DNA from 3 places in the Paenibacillus rhizoplanae genome. Region 1 is predicted to be linked to each of the others. Evidence: riboswitches for the same ligand, from Rfam matches in the RefSeq annotation. Region 1 holds a riboswitch; each other region holds the start of a gene.
The links. Region 1 has a riboswitch for cyclic di-AMP ahead of ACFSX3_RS00335 (C40 family peptidase). Riboswitches for the same ligand answer to the same signal wherever they lie in the genome.
Positions count from the first base shown of each region.

Region 2: linked by a shared signal. The riboswitch ahead of ACFSX3_RS01185 (3D domain-containing protein) and the one ahead of ACFSX3_RS00335 (C40 family peptidase) in region 1 are both predicted to bind cyclic di-AMP.
Region 3: linked by a shared signal. The riboswitch ahead of ACFSX3_RS00445 (alpha/beta fold hydrolase) and the one ahead of ACFSX3_RS00335 (C40 family peptidase) in region 1 are both predicted to bind cyclic di-AMP.

Region 1 is NZ_JBHUKY010000002.1:15,584-22,558, forward strand. It holds gene ACFSX3_RS00315 (4a-hydroxytetrahydrobiopterin dehydratase) at 5-280, shown strand; gene ACFSX3_RS00320 (c-type cytochrome) at 409-765, opposite strand; gene ACFSX3_RS00325 (GNAT family N-acetyltransferase) at 893-1,378, opposite strand; gene ACFSX3_RS00330 (C40 family peptidase) at 1,553-2,044, opposite strand; cyclic di-AMP (ydaO/yuaA leader) riboswitch at 2,049-2,192, opposite strand; gene ACFSX3_RS00335 (C40 family peptidase) at 2,590-3,018, opposite strand; cyclic di-AMP (ydaO/yuaA leader) riboswitch at 3,076-3,214, opposite strand; gene ACFSX3_RS00340 (hypothetical protein) at 3,430-4,263, opposite strand; gene ACFSX3_RS00345 (M1 family aminopeptidase) at 4,273-6,288, opposite strand; gene ACFSX3_RS00350 (YwhD family protein) at 6,393-6,899, shown strand.
Region 2 is NZ_JBHUKY010000004.1:46,617-53,591, forward strand. It holds gene rsmA (16S rRNA (adenine(1518)-N(6)/adenine(1519)-N(6))-dimethyltransferase RsmA) at 1-272, opposite strand, end outside; gene rnmV (ribonuclease M5) at 269-820, opposite strand; gene ACFSX3_RS01185 (3D domain-containing protein) at 982-2,142, opposite strand; cyclic di-AMP (ydaO/yuaA leader) riboswitch at 2,429-2,656, opposite strand; gene ACFSX3_RS01190 (TatD family hydrolase) at 2,855-3,625, opposite strand; gene ACFSX3_RS01195 (HD domain-containing protein) at 3,688-4,971, opposite strand; gene ACFSX3_RS01200 (AbrB/MazE/SpoVT family DNA-binding domain-containing protein) at 5,247-5,501, shown strand; gene rsmI (16S rRNA (cytidine(1402)-2'-O)-methyltransferase) at 6,258-6,975, opposite strand, start outside.
Region 3 is NZ_JBHUKY010000003.1:14,753-21,727, reverse strand. It holds gene ACFSX3_RS00470 (ABC transporter ATP-binding protein) at 1-159, opposite strand, end outside; gene ACFSX3_RS00465 (ATP-binding cassette domain-containing protein) at 289-1,050, opposite strand; gene ACFSX3_RS00460 (hypothetical protein) at 1,053-1,181, opposite strand; partial or broken gene ACFSX3_RS00455 (helix-turn-helix domain-containing protein) at 1,455-1,700, shown strand; gene ACFSX3_RS00450 (TrkH family potassium uptake protein) at 1,822-3,180, opposite strand; gene ACFSX3_RS00445 (alpha/beta fold hydrolase) at 3,207-4,022, opposite strand; cyclic di-AMP (ydaO/yuaA leader) riboswitch at 4,030-4,163, opposite strand; gene mnhG (monovalent cation/H(+) antiporter subunit G) at 4,162-4,521, opposite strand; gene ACFSX3_RS00435 (Na(+)/H(+) antiporter subunit F1) at 4,511-4,804, opposite strand; gene ACFSX3_RS00430 (Na+/H+ antiporter subunit E) at 4,804-5,286, opposite strand; gene ACFSX3_RS00425 (Na+/H+ antiporter subunit D) at 5,292-6,767, opposite strand; gene ACFSX3_RS00420 (Na(+)/H(+) antiporter subunit C) at 6,764-6,975, opposite strand, start outside.

The sequences.
Region 1 (6,975 bases):
CGAATTGCAATTAACTGAGGAAGAACTGCAGGAGCAGATCAGCAAGCTTGAGGGCTGGAAGCTGGAGAGGGATAGGCTGGTACGCAAATATATGTTCAATGAATATATGAAGGGAATTGCTTTTGTGGATGAGGTGGCTGCCATTTCGGAGGCCTTTGACCATCACCCGCATATCACCATTGATTACAAGACCGTTGTGCTGCGGATGGCTGCAGATGTAGAGAAGCTCGATCTCCGCCAGGCTCGTGAATTTAATGAGGCGTTTGAGAAGAACCGCTAGAGGACAAGGCCCTTATGAAGACGACAGGAATACCTGATCAATAGAAATGCCCGTGCAAGGATTATTCGATATCCTTGTCACGGGCATTATGCATAGGAATGAAGAGCGTGGTGAGTACAGGTTGCGGATTATTTCTTCTCGGCCAGCCATAAGGCTACATTCGCAATCTCTTCAGGGGCCAGCCTGTCTTTGAAGGAAGGCATCTGGCCGCGTCCCTTGGTGACTATGCTGTAGATCTGCGGCGCGTCATGCGATGCACCCTCCTGTTGCAGGCTAGGTCCTGCACCGCCCTGAAGCTGGTCACCGTGGCAGGAGATACAGTTGGCCTTCACTGTCGCCTCTGCGCTCGCAGCATCAAGCACAACCTCCGGCATGGTCGGTTTGTTCTGTTCTGCCACCTGGGATTTGCCGGGCAAGGTAAACATTAAGATTACTGCAAAGGCACAGGCGGCAAAAAACAAACCGCTCATGATCCATTTCTGCATCTGCATCCGTCCCTCCATGTAAGCTGCTGTCTCCATTATAGCGGATGGTGAAGTGTTATCATAGTATTTGTGTCAAAAAAATGAACACATATGATCCATTTTTTTGAAAATACCTCCGTCCCCGGTGTTATTCCTCATAGACCATGCAGTAAAAAGGCTTATTGCCGGTCGGAGTGCGGCGTTCATAGGTATCCGTTATGGTGAAACCGCATTTCTGGTAGGCGCGGATGGCGCGCTGATTCCAGGTCAGCACCTCCAGATCGATCTCGCGCTCCGGGTAACGGGCCCGTGCTGCCTGCACAATAGCCTTCATGAACAGATGCCCCATTCCATGACCGCACAGATCGGGCCGCATTCCGACACCAAGCCGGACTACCCCCTCCATCGGAAAGAGCTGGGCGAAGCCGCACAGATCCCCCTGTCCGTTCACTACAGATACATATTGCCTACTTCGCAGCTGCGGGTCTCCGAACTCTACGCCCAGCGCCTGCATCTGCTCCCAGGACATCCACCCGTAAATATTATACGGAGGTTTGTAGCTCCACTCACAGATCTCAGCGGCATGCTGCGGTTCCATAGGTACAACATAAAAGGTTAGCGGGGAGCTAATCATAAGCGGGCGGCCTCCTTTCCGGGACAATGCTTTTTACTATATTATATATATTTTATGAAAAGGCGGAATGGGTGTTTTACAAATATAGAGCAGGGTAAGTAATTTTATAGACAAAAAAAGCCCTTCTCCAAGATTTCGGCAAAAATCTCGGAAAAGAGCGTAGGTTACAAAGGTTTATTGTACATCGTCGTTGTCTTGGGAATCCGAAGCTACAGTCTTGTAGGCATCTGTACTCATGATCCGTTTGGCGCCAACGTAGCGGTTGACGTAATAGCTGTCATTCAGCGAACTGATGGTTACACCACGTGAGGAAGAGGCATGAGCGAAATCGCCGTCACCGACATAAATACCGACATGGGACACGCCTTTACCGTTTGTATTAAAGAATACAAGATCGCCTGGTCTCATCTCGTCGCGGGACACGGCAGAACCCATCTGATACTGGGAGCCGGATTGATGGGGCAGGTTAATGCCGATCTTATCAAAAACAAACATTGTAAATCCGGAGCAATCAAACCCGTTAGTCGATGTACCGCCGGACACGTATTTGGTTCCGATGGTTTTGTCGATCACTTTATCCATTTTGGAATCCGCGAAAGCGCTTCCTGCTCCGATGGTGAAGATAATGGACAAGCTTAGTACTGCGGCTGCTAGCTTCTTCTTCAAAAGTAAGTACCCCTTCCAATGCCTACGAGGTTAGCTTAAGGGTTCGGTTGAAGGTCCCCTATGACCCCTCTTAGAATAGGAGGTCAATTCACCCAAAGTGGTTCCCCCGTTTCCCTAAACTCATTAGGGAACTCGGCATAACTGTTGATTAGGATTAGCTGTTCATTCAATACATGACAAAACCTATATTAAAAGCGATTCAATAATTACAAAAATGTTACTAAAAGCTCACTGCGATAATTGTAGCAAAGACTAAGTCGCTTGGCAATCACTTATAACATATTAATGCATCTTTTTTGCTGTTTTTTAGAGTTATAGACCTTCCGAAAGACTCATATCTATGCGCCGGGGCTATTTTATATGATTTTTTTCTTTGTTTTTGCAGGAAAATGCTGTTTCAAGGCTGCGGATTCGGTGTAAAAGGTAGAATAAGGAAAAGGAAAAACCCGGAAATGATTACGGCAATAATCATCCCGGGCTCGTATAAGTTACATTTAGTTGTTAGAGGCAGAAATATTCGGGGTATGCTTCAAGGGTTCTAAGGTTCAATCGTAAGCGACAGCTTGGTAGGCTGTTGTGCTCATTACTCGTTTGGCACCAACGTAGCGGTTGGCCCAGTAGGACTGGCTCATCGAACTGATGGTTACACCACGTGAACTCGAGGACTGTGCAAACTTCCCGTTTCCAACATAAATACCGACATGGGATACTCCATTGCCCAGGGTATTGAAGAACACGAGATCACCTGAACGCAAATTGCTCTTGGATACAGTGGTTCCTACTTTGTATTGTGCTTTGGAGGTACGGGGCAAGGTAAGCCCAACATTCTTGAATACGTACTTGGTGAATCCGGAACAATCGAAGCCGTTGGTGTTAGTGCCCCCGGTTTTATATGACGTTCCAATGGTTTTTGAAATCACAGTATCCATCTTGGAATCTGCGAAGGCACTGCCTGCTCCGAGTGTGAATACCATCACAAGACCCAGCGCTGCTGCGGTGCATTTTTTCTTGAAGTTCTGAATAATCAAAAGATGTACTCCTTCCAGGGCCTGCGAGGTTAGCTTAAGGATTCGGTAGAAGGTTCCCCTATGACCCCTCTAAAGCGAGATCAATTCACCCAAAATATGGTTCCCCCACTTCCCGGTGCAGGGAATTCGGCGTTATGTGCACCAGAACAGTGACTTATCGGCAATTAGTTAATTTTCATTGGTTACGGTAAATTCTGTTTGAAAGATTACAACTTTGTTACTAGTAGTACAGGCATCATTGTATCAGAGGTTTTACCGTTTTGCAAATGCTTTTGTCCTTCGCTTCAAGAAAAAAAGAGTCCTGCTCCCTGCTTTGAGGGGCTGTGACTCTTTTTAGTATGCCGTTTTGACAGCTTATTATTGTGGAAATGATTTACTGGACCAGAGGTGGTACTGGGCAGCGATTCCCCACATATTGAACAGCGTGGAGGGCAGCGGAGCTGCCTGGCGGAGCATAAGGGCCGGCAGCCCCGGGTACAGCAGCGCAGAAGCACTGCAGAGGAGGAGCACCGCTAGGCTTCCCGCCCCCAGTATGATGGATATCCCAATGGAAGGCAGCAGCACCTTCAGGCAGATCAGCATCGAAGAGAACATGCCGGTACCGGCGGTATAGCCGAATTGCATATAGAGCAGAAGCTTGCGGACAAGGAAGAGATAGAGCAGCCAGCCCAGCACATAAGGCACCAGCTTCAGCAGGAGCGGGACATCGAGAACACCGCTGAGCAGATGACGGTACATACGCGGAAGCAGCCAGTAGAGCGGCAGGAGGGTTAGCGCCCATTCTGCGAGACTGAACAGCAGTACAGGCAGCCCATACTTTTTCATTCCGGGAAAAAAGAACAGTCCCCGCGCCCCGGCGCGTTCCTGGTGAAGCTCATGCAGCAGCCCTGCGCGGATAAAGGGGGTCAGCAGCAGCCGGAGCACCGTCAGCGCCAGCAGCAGCCACAGCCAGTGCTGGACGGCGGGGTCGGTGCGCAGGGCAGTCTGCCCTTCGATATAATACAGCAGTCTGCCTATCCCGCTGCCGCCGGCATTCGCATCCGGATAGCGCAGCAGGACGGGAACAACCGCGCTTTTAATAAATTTGTACAGGAAATATCCCCAGAACAGCCGGTAGATAAATAGCAGAATCAATATATAGAACTGCTCTTTCATGCTGATCCAACCGCGGGTTATTGAACTTTTCACCATTCCTTCACCTCACCAGACAAGAGTTCCGAGCAGGGTTTCAAGCAGAGTAGATGCGCTAAGCGTCCAGCGGGAGAGTGTGCGCGGCTCAAGCTCCGCCATTCTGAAATTATTAAGATGCCTGCTCTCCAGCAGAATGGAATGTCCCGGATCGATCTCTGCGGAGACCAGCGGCGCTTTATACGCTAACTCAAAGGAGGTAGCCTGACCCTCGCCGTTCCAGTATTGCTGCACGGTGTACCCGTCTGCGAAGGTGAATTTCACGGGAACATCAGGGTACAGGCTGCCCTTATTGCTTACATCGACTACAGCGTTATAGCGGCTCCCCCCGCCGTCGCTGCCATCTCGATTGACCGTGAGCCTGATATCATCAACTGCGAAATCGGGTGCACCCCCACCGTAGACATACCGCTCAAAATAAGTCTGCCAGGATTGCTTGGTCACTTTCTCCACAACCTTCTGGAAGTCGGCAGTGGACGGATGCTTGAAGCGGTATTTGCGGGCATAGGCGTCGAGGATGGCGTCCATATTCTTGGTTCCTGCTATTCGCTCGATATCCTTCAGCACCAGCTTGCCCCGGATATACACATTGCGCGTGTAGGCATCATCGCCGCTGTATTTCCAGGTCTCCAGCTTAAGCGGCTGTGAGGAGGAGACCAGGCTGGACTGCAGCGGGAGGCTTGAGGCAACGCCGTATTCCTGTTCCATCAGCCGGTCTTCAGCATACGAGGTGAAGCTCTCATCGAGCCAGGCTTCTTCGAATTCATTGCTGGCCACCAGACCGTAGAAATATTGGTGCCCGATCTCGTGGATGATTGTGCGCTCAAGGGAAGTGTCCGGTGAAGTGTCCGTGGCGCCGAAGGCGGTAATTAGCGTCGGATACTCCATTCCCCCGGCTCCATTGCCTGACTCCGGCGGGACAACAATGGATAAGGTGGAGTACGGGTAAGGGCCGTACCATTTGCTGAATGCCGTCAGGGCAGCCTCAGCGGCCTGGAAATAGCGCTCCTGGAGATGTTTGTGCAGCGGGTCCAGATAGAGCTTAATCTTCACCCCGGGCACCTGCGGCGCGGAGAAGGCCTTCTCGGCAACCACGAACTCAGGCGATGCCGCCCAGGCGAAGTCGTGGACGTCATCTGCATAGAACTGATAGATCTTACGTCCTTTTACAACCTTGGCGTCCCTCACTGGAAACCCGGTTGCGGCGACCTTATACTCGGGGGGGACAGAAATCGATACATTGTAGATCCCAAAATCACTGTAGAACTCGGAGTTGCCGTGGTATTGATGCAGGTTCCAGCCTTCTTCCTTGAGTCCTCTTCTGCCGGCAGGCTCATAGACGCTAAGCTTCGGAAACCACTGTCCGGCCATCACGAAGTCGTCAGCGGTTCCCATCCGGGCGAAAATTTTGGGCAGCTTGACCTCGAATTTAAGCCTTACCGTAATGCTCTCACCGCCGTTCACCGGCTGCGGCAGATGGACCTTGAGCAGTGTTCTGTCATTGATATTGCCGTCGTCCGGTTGCACATATTGAGTGCGCTGCATCAGCGAAACGCCCTCGGAGGTCCGCAAATCTGTCAGCGTAATGCTCCCGTAACCTCCTGCAGGCATGGTGTCACCGCGAAGCGTACCGCCAGACTCTTTCATGAAGGTGGTGTTGGCCGATGCGAATGCATTGGGATACAGATGAAAGTAGAGCTCCTGGACCGGCTTTGCGCCGGGATGGGTCCAGGTCAGCGTCTCGGAGGCGACCAGTGTCTCCTTATCGGGCAGGAGCTCCACATCCATGTGATATTCAACCACGCGCTGACTTAAAGCCTCTGTCTCCGATGTGTAGATCATATCTGAAAGATCGGACTGCACGGGCTGCTGCCGGGGGATAATGGCGGGGGACTTGGCCTCTTTTGGAACAGAGGCAGTCCATGCGGCAGGGCTATGCCCTGACAGAAACCATATTCCGCCTCCAAGCAAGGTGAGGACAGCCAGGACTGCGAAGATGAGGGTATACCTTAATGAATGTGGCTTCATACTATGATTCCTCCCGTGACAAGCATCTACGGGATGTATATGTTTGCAATCGCCGCATTATTAGCTAAAATTAAATAATTAGTGAATGGAAAGGATGTGCACATGTGGATAACGTACAACCGGAGGGCAAAAAACAAATTGCCTTGAATATTGTGAACGCCAGAGCCAAACATAAAGGCTTCGGTGCAGGCTCGATTGATCTGAACAATGTATCGCCTGTCATTATTGACCAGGGGATCGCCGTTATCGATATCGGTGCCATGCATGCCAAGAGCAAAGTGGAGAAGGGAATCAAATTCTCCATGAACCGTGAGGATGTTCCGGCGGGAAGACAGGTATGGGTCGTATGGGTGGCTGTTGACCGTACCCCGGAGGGGCAGTTCTACGGCGGGATTACCGCCTGTGAGATGTGGATTGATACCGAAGCGCGCCGCGGCTGGAAGATTCTCGCGGATCATGTCAATAAGCTGGATGCGGCCTTGAAGCGGAAGCTTATGCTGGAGGGACTTGGAAGTGCCGAGCGGGCAGCGCTGAAATCGCTGCTGATAGCCCACAATGAAGAGTGGTGGGCCGCCTCGCCTGAAGAGCTGAAGGCCGCGTTGTCGGAATAATACTTTGTATTTGAACAAGGGGTACGTTTATATTTCAAAAAATTAAGGTGCTGTCCCAAAAGCCATGAAATGGCTG
Region 2 (6,975 bases), on a different contig from region 1:
ACGTCCCTGAGGATAGGAATCAGCCTGCGGTCAATCTCCACCGCAGTGACGGCCCCGGCCGTCATCGCCAATCTTTCCGTCAGGGCTCCGATCCCCGGTCCAATCTCAAGCGCACCGGCTGTGCTGTCCAGACCGGCGGCATCCACTATTTTGTCCAGAATATTCTGATCGATCAGAAAGTTCTGGCCCAGGCTTTTTTTGAAGGAAAATTTGTAACGCTGAATTATCGCTTTGGTTCTTGTTGGGGACGAGATGTTCTCGGTACCACTCATGAAGTAATGCCTCCCTGATCAATTTGGGCGAGGGCCTGCGCGAACTCCTCGCGGGTAATGCCGAACATCGCCAGACGTTTGTACAGCTGCTTGCCATTGCAATAACCGATACCGAGCAGATTGCCCAGCTGCATTCTGCGCTCTGCGGCGCGGGGATGCACCATTAGCCCTCCGGCCATGAGCTCATCCAGCCCGATGATGACCGGCGCCCCCTCGAAGGAGGTATGCACATGCTCCAGCGCATGGCGGATGGCCTCAGGCGAAGCGTTCTCTATCCCGATATCCCCTTTGCGGGTTGCATCCTTCTCCGGGATGAAGGCATGCTTGCACCCCGGTACCTTGGCCGCGACAATTTTGCGGATCCGCTCCCCGGCATGATCCGGGTCCGTAAGAATGATTACGCCCCGGCGCTGCATGGCAAGCTGGATCTTGGCAATGACCTTGCGGTCCACTGCCGAGCCCCCGGTTTCGATCGTATCTGCCTCTACCGCCCGCTTAACAGCAACGGTATCGCTTTTCCCTTCAACCACAATCAGCTCTTTAATCATAAATAATGTTACTCCTTACTCCAGAACGCAAAAAGAAGAGGATTCGCTCCCCTTCTTTTTGGCTAAAGAATGTATAAGTGATGAGCGGCAGCTCTCTAAAATTTCGTAAGTGCTTCCCTCACTATATCGTATTAACCGTTAATTTGCAAAAGACTTTACGTTTAGTTCAGCTCCGGCTTCACAGGTCCGATCACATAGAGTGTCCGCGACTTACGTCCGAAATTACGGGCATGGCTCAGTGAATCGTAATAGACATCCACCTTGTTGCCTTTGATGGCACCGCCGGTATCCTCTGCTCGGCGAAACCCTAATCCTTCAATGTACACCCACCAGCCGATTGGTATAATACTTGGATCTACAGCTATAGTGCGGCCTTCCGTTACGCGTGTGCCGGAGGCGGTACGTGTTCCAATACCCGGTTCTTGCGAGGAATACGCGGTCATGGATACGTTCTTAATCATTCTTTTGTACTCAAAATCCACACCAGCTTTACTGGTAACATTGCTGGCCTTTGCACTGGCTTTAGATGACTTGGAGGTTGTTACAGGTTTGGAAACTTTGGCAACAACAGGAGCGGGCTTAGGAAGCGGCTTGGTACCAATGGCAATGACTTTGTCCTTGGTAACCGTCTGTACTTCTTTGCCGATCATGCGCATGGTGGCCAGCTCGCCATCTTGATAAATCTTCTCGATGTGCTGGATCATTACGCCCGGCTTGCCTGCCTGTGCAACTCTTACGGTTCCCTTGGTCAAAGAGGGGTCTGCTGTCTTGATTACCCGGAAAGGCAAATTGGTTGTCCGTTGAACCACATGCTTGTTAATCCGGACAATTTTGATTTCCATGTCTGCAGATACTGCGGTTTCTAGCGAAGGGTAAATCTTGTCTAAGCCTTCCAGGCTGAGGCCCAGTTTGCCAATGGCCTGACCAATGGTATCCTCGGTCGTAAATAACGTCTCGGTCTTCCCGTCTACGGTAAGAGCGAACTTTTGCGCAGTGTTAATCACGATACGGTCGCCGTCTTTTATTTCATCACTAAGGCCAATAGATAATTCATCATGCGCCTGCAGCGAAATCTGTTCCTTAGCCAGCACATCACTGAACAGCGTTTCCCGCGTCTCCAGTGTCTGTACCTGTCCGTCTATTACTAGAGTAATTTCCTTTTTGCTCTGACCGTGTACGTACAGCAGAATTAACAGTGCGATAACAATCGATACCACACCGGCAAGTAAAACTACGCGGGGATTTACTTGCTTCAACCGTAATGCGATAGACCTGCTGGATGATTGCGAATCATGGGATACCTCTGGTTGGAATACGCCCACTCTCTCCATCCTCCTTACATAGCCCCGTCGTCTAAGTTATATCAAGGTGACTGTATCACTTCTGACGAAACTAGGTTTGAGATTGCAACAGGATACGCCCGCATTGCTTCAGCGTTTCCTGCTCATGGATCGCCTGCTCGGCATAGTTACTCCGGATATCTGTTATACAACAGTATGCCGGGAGCATCCGCGTTATTCAAAACAAAAAAAGCCTAAAAAGAGTTCATGGAGGACTCTTTCGTGGCTTCTCCGGTGTCAAAAACGCGGGAATGCTTATGCACGAGGTTTCCTCTCTTACTTGCGCTTACGGGGTTAGCTGTCGGGTTCGGGCATAAGAGAGACGCCCTATCTCAGGTCACCCGCTCACGGCGGTTGCCCTCAAATTCACCCCAAAGACCACGTAAAGAAATCAAATAAAGTCTGCGGCAATTCTGTGTTGTACTCTCATACGTTCATGCGGCAGAGCATTATTGGTTCCCCCGTTCTCCATCCGGAGACTCAGCGAGACGATCCATGAAAAAGTGACTGTCACAGTTACAACAGCTCACTGCACTGAAAAGATGATATCCTGTTTTGATACATGTTGTAAAGGACGATTCAACCACGTTTACGTAAAAAAATGATTAAAATATTGTAATAATCGGCCGTTTTTCGGTCATAAAAGTTTAATATATCCGCTATACTTCATTTTTCATCACTTTTACTCTCATTTTCAGAGTATACCAAATCGTTCCAGTGCGTTCGCATACGTAATTTCCGCCAATTCCTGTAATTCAATCCCTTTTATTGCCGCAGCTGCCTCCGCTACCAGCCTCACATGAGCGGTCTCATTTCGCTTGCCCCGGAACGGGTGCGGAGTCAGATATGGGGAGTCTGTTTCGATGAGAAGCCGGTCCAGCGGAGTCTGGGCAAGCACCTCTTTGGGTACCCTGGCATTCTTGAACGTAATCGGTCCTCCAAAAGAAAGATGGAAGCCCAAATCAAGACACATCTTGGCACTTTCCCAGCTGCCGGAGAAGGAATGCATAACGCCGCCAACCTCGCCCGCCTTTTCCTCACGGAGAATACGGATGACATCTTCATGAGCATCACGGTTATGAATACTAATTGGCATCTTCAGCTCACGGGCAAGCCCGATCTGCTTGCGGAATACTTCATGCTGCACTTCCTTAGGGGAGGTGTCCCAGTAATAATCAAGCCCGATCTCACCGATGGCGACCACCTTGGGATGAGCACACAGGGAGGCGATCCACTCCAGGTCTCCGTCCTTCATACTGATCGCATCCTGGGGATGCCAGCCTACGGCTGCATAAATATAATCATATTTCTCGGCAAGCTGCATGGTGGTCGGTATCGTTTCCCGGTTAAAGCCGATGTTGATCATTTTGCTGACTCCGGATTCCAGTGCTCTGGCAATGACCTCTTCGCGGTCTTCGTCGAATTGTGGAGCATCCAGATGGGTATGTGTGTCGAATAGCTGCATTACATTACATCCTTTCGGCTTGTGATTCTATCTATAATTCCAGAATTCCAGGCTTGATCTGATTATTTGGCAAAAATCTCTGCGATAGACGGCGGCAGCTGTGGAAGGGCTTTCTGCAGCCTGTCCTGCGGAAAATACAGATGGTATCTGCCGCGGTGAATGCCGCTGATAGAGCGTACAATATCCGAAACCTCGGAGATTTCCCTCAACTGGTCATACTTGTCCAGAAGCAGAATCTGCTTGCTGTCAAACCCGTCTCCCGGACGGAACACATCATAAGGAAGATCGGTGGGGAAATCAATTTCCAGGTCATAATCGGGCCGCAGTCCGGCACCGTCGAAGCTGCGGCGGATTTCGTCAATGGTGCCGGAATCCAGATGCTCCATCTCCACATATTTATACAGTTTACGATGGATAAACCGGCTGCACAAGTCGCTCAGAATGTCATCCTCCTCCAGCGTCCACTGCATGAAGGCAGTCTGCATCAAGGCTTCATCGAGCAGCAGATACTGAGCTACCGTCACCTCTCCGCTGAACAGATCACTCAAGGGCTCGATCATGAATCTGAAGGCATACTCCTGCTGCACCAGCTCCTTGGCCCGGCGGAGAATCTGCCGCAGAATAATCTCAGAGCTGCGGGTTACCGGATGGAAATAGACCTGCCAGTACATCTGGTACCGTGACATCAGATAATCCTCAATCGCATGCATCCCTGATTCCTTCACCACCACCCGGCCGTCATAAGGGCGAAGCATCCGCAGAATCCGGTCGATGTCTATGGTTCCGTAATTCACCCCTGTATAATACGCATCCCGCAGCAGATAATCCATCCGGTCCGCATCCAGCGGTCCTGACACCAAATTGACAACAATTTCATGCTCATAGGTTTTGGAGATGACCGAAGCCACTTTACCAGGGAAATCTTCCGCCACATCGCGCAGAATAGCCGTGATCTCCGTATCCTCCAGAATGATGCGGCAGGTCCAGTCTTCATGATCCATTTCGAAAGCTTCTTCTATAGAATGGGAAAATGGGCCATGCCCCAGATCATGCAGCAGCGCCGCACATAAGGTGAGCAGTCTTTCCTCCGGTATCCAGTCCTTGTAACCGCTCCGTTCAAATTGGGAGATAATCCTCCGCGTAATCTCATATACACCTAGAGAATGAGAGAATCGGCTGTGTTCCGCTCCATGAAAGGTTAAGTAAGAGGTGCCAAGCTGCCGGATACGCCGCAGGCGCTGGAACTCCATAGTGTTGATCAGTCTCCAGATAATGGTGTCCTGTACATGGATGTAGTTGTGAACCGGGTCCTTAAATACCTTCTCTTCTGACAAAGGTTGCTTCATGAAATCATCTCCTTTTCTTGTTTTATATAATATATTGTCGCTCTTTGTCGAATATTAGCGATTAAACGACTGCCAAATCGACAAAAATCTTTATAAGCTTTTTGAAGGTAATTTGCTTGATCAATCGCGGTATAAATGTACTCTCAAAAAAATCCTTAAAATTAGCCTGAAAAAAGGTTGACTGTTTTGGGAATGGTTGGTATTATAAATATCATAAAACAGTGAAGAATGTCGAATAATGACGCTTTTGAACATTGAGAGGAGCAACGATTGTAATGATGAAATCAACAGGAATTGTACGTAAGGTAGATGAGCTTGGACGGGTCGTTATTCCAATTGAATTGCGTCGCACGCTAGGCATTGGAGAAAAAGATGCGCTCGAAATTTACGTGGACGGTGAGCGGATCATGCTTAAGAAATACGAACCTGCTTGTATTTTCTGCGGTAATGCTGAGAATGTAACTTACTTCAAGGGTAAAATTGTTTGTCATGAATGCATTTCGGCTATCCCTACCCCTGTGACAAACTAAAATAAATAGGGTATAATAGGACTAATCCAATTGTTAATTCTAACCTTTTTATATCTCCTTGGCCTCCCGTTCGCGCGGGAGGTATTTTTTTGTACTATTTTCGGGGACTTTCCCCGGATGCCCTTTTTCTTTTACTTACTAGAAGTTCAAATCAGAAGTTCAAGCTTGAAGTTCAAAAACTTTATATCTATCTCTTACCCTCCCAAACCCTCCCTAAAGGGAGGGCCCCAAGGGCCCCGGCCCTCTGGACACCCGGAAGCTTAGTGAATCTCTGCAGCTGGCGCGGAAGGAAGCAAGGTTCGGCGGTGAACCGGCCCTTCTCGGCCTCCCTGCGGTGATTCCTCAGACCTTGTCATGCGAAGGGTTTCGGCATAGGCAGGTTTCCTATGCGGCTGGCGCCGGGTGGTTTTGTGCCACGGATGAGCGTAGAGCGCTCTCCCTGCGGGAATTGCTTTACTGTGGAGCGGCTAGTGAATTTGAACATGATTGGGATCGGTTACTTTAGTGAACTAGAGTTAATGGATAATGAAAAATCAGCATGGGTTAACTGGATAACTGTATTCCGTACATCTATTTATTTCCAATTTATCCGTCTGATCATTATAAGTGTACTTTGTACACTTATATCCATATAAATCCTCTTGATGGTTCGTTTCCTATACATATAAGTGTATGAAATACATTTATTTCATTGGGTGTTCAGATGATTATACCCATTTTTAGGTTTTTACTGGAATTCGAAAGCACAGCAGTGTTCTAACTCCGCTCCAGGAGTTCGTTATAAATATCGCGCTTGGACAAGCCGCGGTCGGACGCTGCCTTTTTCATAGCATCCTTACGCGTTAAGCCTGAAGTTTCATAATGAGCCACATGCTCACCGGTACTAAGCTGGCGCCACCAGGAAGATTCGGCCAGCTCCGCCTCCTCTTTACTCTCTCCCTCAAGCACGATTACGTATTCACCAAGCGGAGGATGCTCCTCCAGCCAGGCTATGCACTCCTCGATGCTTCCGCGCAGGAACTCCTCATAGCGCTTGGTCAGCTCACGGGCCAGTGTAATCCGGCGGTTGCCGAAGGCCTCCTGCAAATGAACAAGTGTCTTGGCAACGCGGTGCGGCGATTCATAGAAGAGCAGTGTTCCTTGAGCAGCACGCAGAGGGGCCAGAACAGCCCTTATATCCTTGCGCTCTCTGGGCAGGAAGCCGATGAACGTGAAGCTTGCCGTAGGCAATCCTGAGGCAATCAAAGCCGACAAGGCGGCATTCGCTCCAGGTACCGGAATCACCGGAATCTGATGACTGACAGCCAGAGCTACCAGATCGGCACCAGGGTCGGAAATCGCCGGCAGACCGGCATCGCTGACGAGTGCCAGATTTTTACCTTCTATTATATAGCGTATCAGCTCCGGTCCGCTGGCGGCCTTGTTATGCTCATGATAACTGAACAGCATGGACGGTGTAATTTCAAAATGGCTC
Region 3 (6,975 bases), on a different contig from region 1:
TTGTAAAGAATCAATCAGATGCTGTGTTATGTATAGCGTCAGCGGAGTGGCCAGAGCAAGCAGCAGGATCTGTAAGAACTTCAAGATGATCAGATAGGGGGCATATTTGTATAAAATAGTAATGGATTTTATAGCTTGCTTGAGCATAATCTCATTCATTCTCTCCTTCATCCCTACCCAACAACACAAAACGCCCGGTACGCTTCAGAGCTGGATAAGAGATCGTAATGATCTGCATGTTCACACGAATACTTGCGGTGCGTAATCAATATGACGATCTGCTGTCGTTCATGGACGCGTTGCTGTAATGTCTGTACAATGTTCTCCTTGCATGACTAAGCACGGCTCTCGCCAATGCAATTTTTTGCTTCTGCCCTCTTCCGCAGGAGCCGTTTCTTTTTGCAGTACAGGGGTGCCCTTCAACAATGCGCGGGCGATGGATATCCGCTGCCGTTGCCCTCCAGATAGCTCCTCGCCCGAGACTACAGTATCATAACCGTCCGGCCATTCACTAACACACCTATGTACACCTGCTGCCGTGGCTGCTGCAATAACTTCCTCACGCGTGGCATTTAGCCTTCCGTAGCCAATATTGTCCAGAATCGAGACGGGAAAGATATAGGGCTCTTGCGGAACGAACGAAACTAGCGGGGCAATTGAATGGAAGCCTGGCTGAGCAAGATCATGTCCGAATAGCGTAATGGAGCCTTCTGACGGTCTATCATAACCACAGATCAGCTTGACTAACGTACTCTTTCCGCTACCGCTTCTCCCCGCAATTATAGTGATTCCAGGGGAGTCCAACTTGAAGCTAATATTAGATAAGGCTGTTTTTTCTTTATAGACGTAGGAGACCTTGTCACAGGATAGTGTTCCTTCCCGGCCCTGAAGCTCCGCATATTCTCCTTCCGCCTCACTCTCTTCATACAACTCTGTGATCCGGGATAGCACTCCTCCGAGACGTCTTGCACTCGACACCATCCCCGGCAACAGGGATAGCGGACGGACCAGATAACTCAGGAGCTGAAGAAAGCTAACTAATTCGCCCACATTCATCTGCTGCTTCTGCGTGAAGTACCCGCCGCTGCTTTATCTTTCGAGGCGTTATAGGGATGGCCGATCAACCGGCCGAATCCATCCACACGCAGATCACGGGCAATCAGCAGACTCGACTGGTTCACGGTATTTTGATTCCAACATTAGATATGGCTTACAAAAGCTAATAAGAACCTTCATTCCCTATCTCCTTCATGCATTTCCCAAAATATAACTATATTTCGGTAAATCTACAACCTGTTGGATTATAGGGAAAGGTTCAAGGGAAAAAACAAACCCGATATGTTTAGGGGATGGATAAGCGTTCATTACTATTTTTCACCCGATTAGGCAGTTCTCAATATTACGAGTAGTATAAAATGCCTCCTTACTCTCCGACTATCTTAATATAGAATCAAGGATATTCATTTAGTGATATTGTAAAGCACTTAGTTGAGTTCCAAAGCGATGTAATTAGTGAAAAAACTAAACGGGGACTCTTTGAGGCGAAGCAAAAAGGGAATATTCCTGGAAGACCTAGAAAAGCAGATGAAAACGTTGAGAAGGCCATCCTCATGTATCAGTCTAAAAACTATACACTTGATGAGATTAAAGAACAAACAGGAATCAGCAAATCGACTTTGTACAGGTATTTAGAGAATTAATAATTTTTGTGATGTAAACAAAAAGGCTCCTGCCAGAGAATATTCATCACTGGCAGGAGCCTTTTAAAACATATTCCACTCTACTTTGCTGTTTCAGTTTTCAATATCTGTTCAGTAAACTTTAGCCAATAAGCAGCTTATCTTCCGGATACCGATATTTTTGCTTCACATTTTTTTGTGCCAGTGCTAAAGCTAAAGTCAAGGGCCCTAGTCTCCCTATGTACATTGTAATTATGATGATGCATTTTCCCAGTGGCGAAAGCTCTGGCGTTACTCCCATAGACATTCCTACGGTTCCAAATGCAGAGGTTGCTTCAAAGAGAAGCGCCAGGAAGTCTTTAGGATGAGCATATTCTGTAATGGATAGAAGAAAGGTGGCTGTAAGAACTACACCCAGGGATATGGTCATTACTGCCAGTGCCCTGAATATGATATCCTGAGAGATGCGTTTTTTAAGCAGTTGCACATCTGTCTTCCCCTTAATCGTTGAGACGATACTTAACATGAGTACAGCAAAAGTGGTCGTTTTTATACCTCCTCCAGTCGATCCGGACGAAGCCCCTACAAACATCAGGAAAATCATGAAAAATTGTGAAGCCGGGAGCATTGCTCCAATATCGATGGAATTAAAGCCGGCTGTCCGGGTAACAACACCCTGAAAATATGCCGCCCAAGTTCTTTCACTCCATGAGAGAGTACTGAATGTTTTCGTGTTAAAGAGTTCAATCGCAAAAATCACCAAAAACCCTGCCATACAAAGGAGCCCAGAGGTAATTAAAACTATTTTTGTATGAAAGGAGAGAGCTCTCCATCTTCTTTTCCGGTACAGATCCAGAATCACCGTGAATCCAATCCCGCCGATGATAAACAAAAAAGAGATAACAATATTAACTAACGGGTCACCCACATAGCGGCTCAGACTGTCTGGCCATAATCCAAATCCGGCGTTATTGAAGGCAGACACTGAATGGAATATTCCATAATAAATGGACCTTGTTGTTCCTAGTTCATGGGCCCATCGAAGGGCCAACACTATAGCTCCAGTTGTCTCCACGATAAATGAAATGAGAAAGATATTGAGTGATAACCGCACGACTCCTTGTGTTGTTACAGAATTAGATGATTGCTGGATAAGCAGACGTTCTTTTAGTCCAATCTTTTTCCCCATGATCACGGCAATCAAAACACTGAATGTCATAAATCCCAATCCGCCAATTTGAATCAGAAGTAAGATGATCATCTGTCCAAAATGAGAAAAGTCGGTACCGGTATCAAGTACAACGAGTCCCGTTACACATACGGCTGAAGTCGAAGTAAACAGTGCTGCCAGCCATCCTATACTAAGTCCGCTGGACGAAGATATCGGCAAGGCCAGCAGCACTGTACCAAGAAGTATAGGGACTGCAAAACCGAGTAAAATGATTCTGGATGAGGTCAGTTTGAGTTTTGTGATGAAGGATGAGATTTTGTTAAAGAACATATCATTGGCTCCCATTATAATTCAAGTTAGTTGCCAGCTGCCGCCCGCTGAAAACTATGCTGTTCCCTAAGATAATCCAGTAATATACGGTTGAAGAGCTGGGGTTGACACAGATGAGTCGGATACATCGCATCCTCAAGGATCGCCAGACGGGCAGACGGATACTTGCCGGCTGTTCTTATCACCTGCTCCAGCGCCCATTCATTCTGATTCCCGGATACAACAAGAACAGGAATCTGCAGCCGTAATGCGAACCCGTAGCTGTCCGTTTGTCTAAGTGCCAGCCGCTGCTTAATTAATTCCGTTGTCCGTTCATGCACAAGCTCTTTCCTGAGAATATGATAAGCCGAGAGCCATTTATTGTAGGTGATGCGCAAGGAACGGATGAACATTTCGGCAGGAAGATAATGAGCCGCCCATGCGCAGACCTCAAAGATTCCTTTCATTTTACTGCCTCTCGCCGTGTAATCCTCCTGAAAATAACTGTCCACCAATACCATATTCATTACCCGTTCAGGGTACAGATAGGCGAATTTCTGGGCGAGCACAGCACCACTGGAACAAGCTACGATAACAGCCTTCTCTACAGATAAAGCATCCAATAACAGCTTCAAATCTTCACATTGTGTGTCTACGATCCGGCTGATCTCCACATCCATTTTACCCGATTGTCCGTTCCCTCTCAAATCGAATACGATCACTTTGACACGCTTGCTGAAATAATCCGCTTGCGGCTCAAACAGATGATGAGAGGTCGAATAATCATGAATAAAAACAATGGGCAGACCGCTGCCCGACATCTCATAATACAGCGATGTTCCATTCAATTCAATATACGGCATATATAGTGCATCCTCTCATGAACGCTTGCGGGGTTAGCTGCCGGATTCGGGCCTGAAAGTAGCCCTACTCGTTTTTTCCGAGATTCACCCCATGTAACCTGGTTCCCCCGCTTCCTATAAGGAATTCAGCGATTAACTATTATTTCACAGACGTTTCCTTACTTTCTTCCTTCAGTGACTTCAGGTCATCCTGAACGCTTCCCTTCCATAGGGGCACTCCGGAACGGTAGGCAGCCCGGCCATTTAAATGACCTGCTACCGGTGAAGTGATGAATACAAATACAATCGCCAGCAGAAGCTTGACGTTAACCGTTCCGTCTTTGAACCAAAAGTACAGGAAGCCTCCTGTCAGCAAACAGAGTACCCCGAAGGTTGCACTTTTGGTAGCAGCATGTGAACGCAGATACACATCGGGCAGCCGTACTAAGCCGAAGGCACTTAAGCCGCAGAAGACTGCGCCCATTACCACAAGAATAGAGCTAATCAGTTCACCTGTCATTGGGGTTCCCTCCATCCTCTATAACGGCTCCCCGTTCAATATATCTGGCCAGTGCCGTAGTACCAATAAACGTCAGAATCCCGATAACCAGGATGACTTCTATAAAATCCTGGGTATCCAGCAGCATACTAAAGACGGTTATCATAGCAAGTACATGAATGCCTATCGAATCGAGTGCGGCAACCCTGTCGGAGCGGGTTGGCCCTTTCAGGAGACGGAACAGGCAGGCCAGCATCGCCAGAGCCAGAATGATCATGGCCACGGTTAGCATAACTGGGATCATTAACGGGTCACCTCCCTAATCGCTCGTTCGAAAGTGCCTCTAATCTGCGTGACCAGCAGCTCTGCATCTTTAATATCAATTGCATGAATGTACAGCGTCTTGCCATCCTTGGAAACATCCAGGGTCAGGGTTCCCGGTGTCAGACAAATCAGGCACGAGAGCAGTGTAACTTCCCAGGGCGTGGTCAAAGCAGTCTCATAAGCAAAGATACCGGGACGTATAGCCAGTTTTGGACGGATAATATGACCTATGACCACGAAATTCGAAACCGTAAGTTCACGGGCAAAGATCAGCAGGAGCTTAAGTACAGCCCATATACGTATGAGATAGAATGGCCGGGACTGGGACCTGGATTTCCTAAATAACAGTAAAAGCCCGATGCCCAGCAGATAACCTACAACGAAGGTTGAACCGGAGTTATTATTATTTATCGCCATCCACAGAAAGGCAATCAACAGATTAAACAGGAATTGTAAGGCCATCTCCTCTACTCCTTCATTATGGCTTCTATATATAGCGCAGGTGAAGCCAGAACGTCACCAGCCTGCGATACATAAGTATACACAACCTCCGCCCCGATCCCCATTGCAATCACAAGCAGCAGCAAGCCGGCAGCCACAGCCGAAGCAGCCTTCAAGCTCACCTTAGGCTGCTCTTCCTTGGGTTCATTTCCCCAGAATGCCAGCCGGAACACCTTCATCAGGGAGAACAGCACCATAAAACTTGACCCCAGACCAATTAGAGACAACGTAAGCATCCCCTCTGACAACGCTCCGCGGAGGATCATAATTTTGCCGGCAAAACCGCTAAGCGGCGGAATCCCCACCAGGGCGAGTGCCAGAATGAAAAACATCCAGCCGAGAAGCGGATACTTTCTGATCATCCCGCCCATACTTCCAAGCCGGTCCGTTCCGGCTGCGGATATAATCATCCCGCCCAGAATAAACATAAGTCCCTTGGCCAGCATATCGTGCAACAGATAGAAGACTGCCCCATTCATTGAATCTGCAGTCCCTGCAGCGATTCCAAAGGCTACAAATCCAACGCTGATAATGATGTTATAATTCAGAATCCGCGGGATATCCTTATAAGCCACTGCCCCCAGGCTGCCCAGGATCATGGTAGCAGCAGCCATCCAGGCGATCCAGTCATGGGTGAAGCCGGGATCGTTCACGAACAGCAACGTGAAGGTGCGGATGATTGCATAGAGTCCTACTTTGGTCAGCAGGGCACCGAACAACGCTCTGACAGCCGCCGGAGGTGCACTGTAGGACCCTGGAAGCCAGAAGAACAGGAACAGCCCGGCCTTCAGGGAGAATACAATCAAGAACAAAATAGCAATCACATTAAGCACGCCGCCTTGTCCCGCTTCAGCGATACGCTGGGACAGATGCGCCATGTTGAGTGTTCCTACCGCTGCATAGAGATAAGCTACCGCAGCTACGAACAGTGTTGAGGATACAATATTGATGAGCAGGTATTTCGACGTTTCTCTTAGCTGAAGCTTGGTCCCTCCGAGTGAGATGAGCGCATAAGAAGAAATCAGCATGACCTCAAAAAAGACAAACAGGTTGAATATATCCCCGGTAAGAAACGAACCGTATACCCCGACAAGCAAAAACTGAAAGAACGTATAATAATAGAACCGCTCCCGCTGCTCTCCAATACTGCTGAAGGAGTAGCACAGAATCGCAAAACTGACGATCGAAGCCATCATTACCAGCAATACAGCAAACATATCCCCCACAAATACAATGCCATACGGAGGGAGCCAGCCCCCCATCTGCAGGGTCTGTATGCCCTCTGAATGGACACGTGTAACCAGCAGCACCGCAATCAGAATATTCAATAGACCGCTGAGCGCACTAATCACGCGCTGAAGCCGGATCTTCTCTTTGAGAAAAATCAGGATGACAGCCGTAGCCAGCGGAATGAGAATCGGGAGCACCAATAGATTGCTCATTCGTTGTCCTCCTTAATGCTGTCCATTTCATCAGTACCCCGCGTCTGATAAGACCGGTATGCGAGTACGAAAAAGAAGGCTGTGACCCCAAAGCTGATGACGATGGAGGTTAGAATCAGCGCCTGCGGCAGCGGATCAACATAGGTATCCGCCTTGCCTAGTACAGGGGCTGCACCCTTTTTGAGCCCGGCCATCGTGAGCAGCAGCA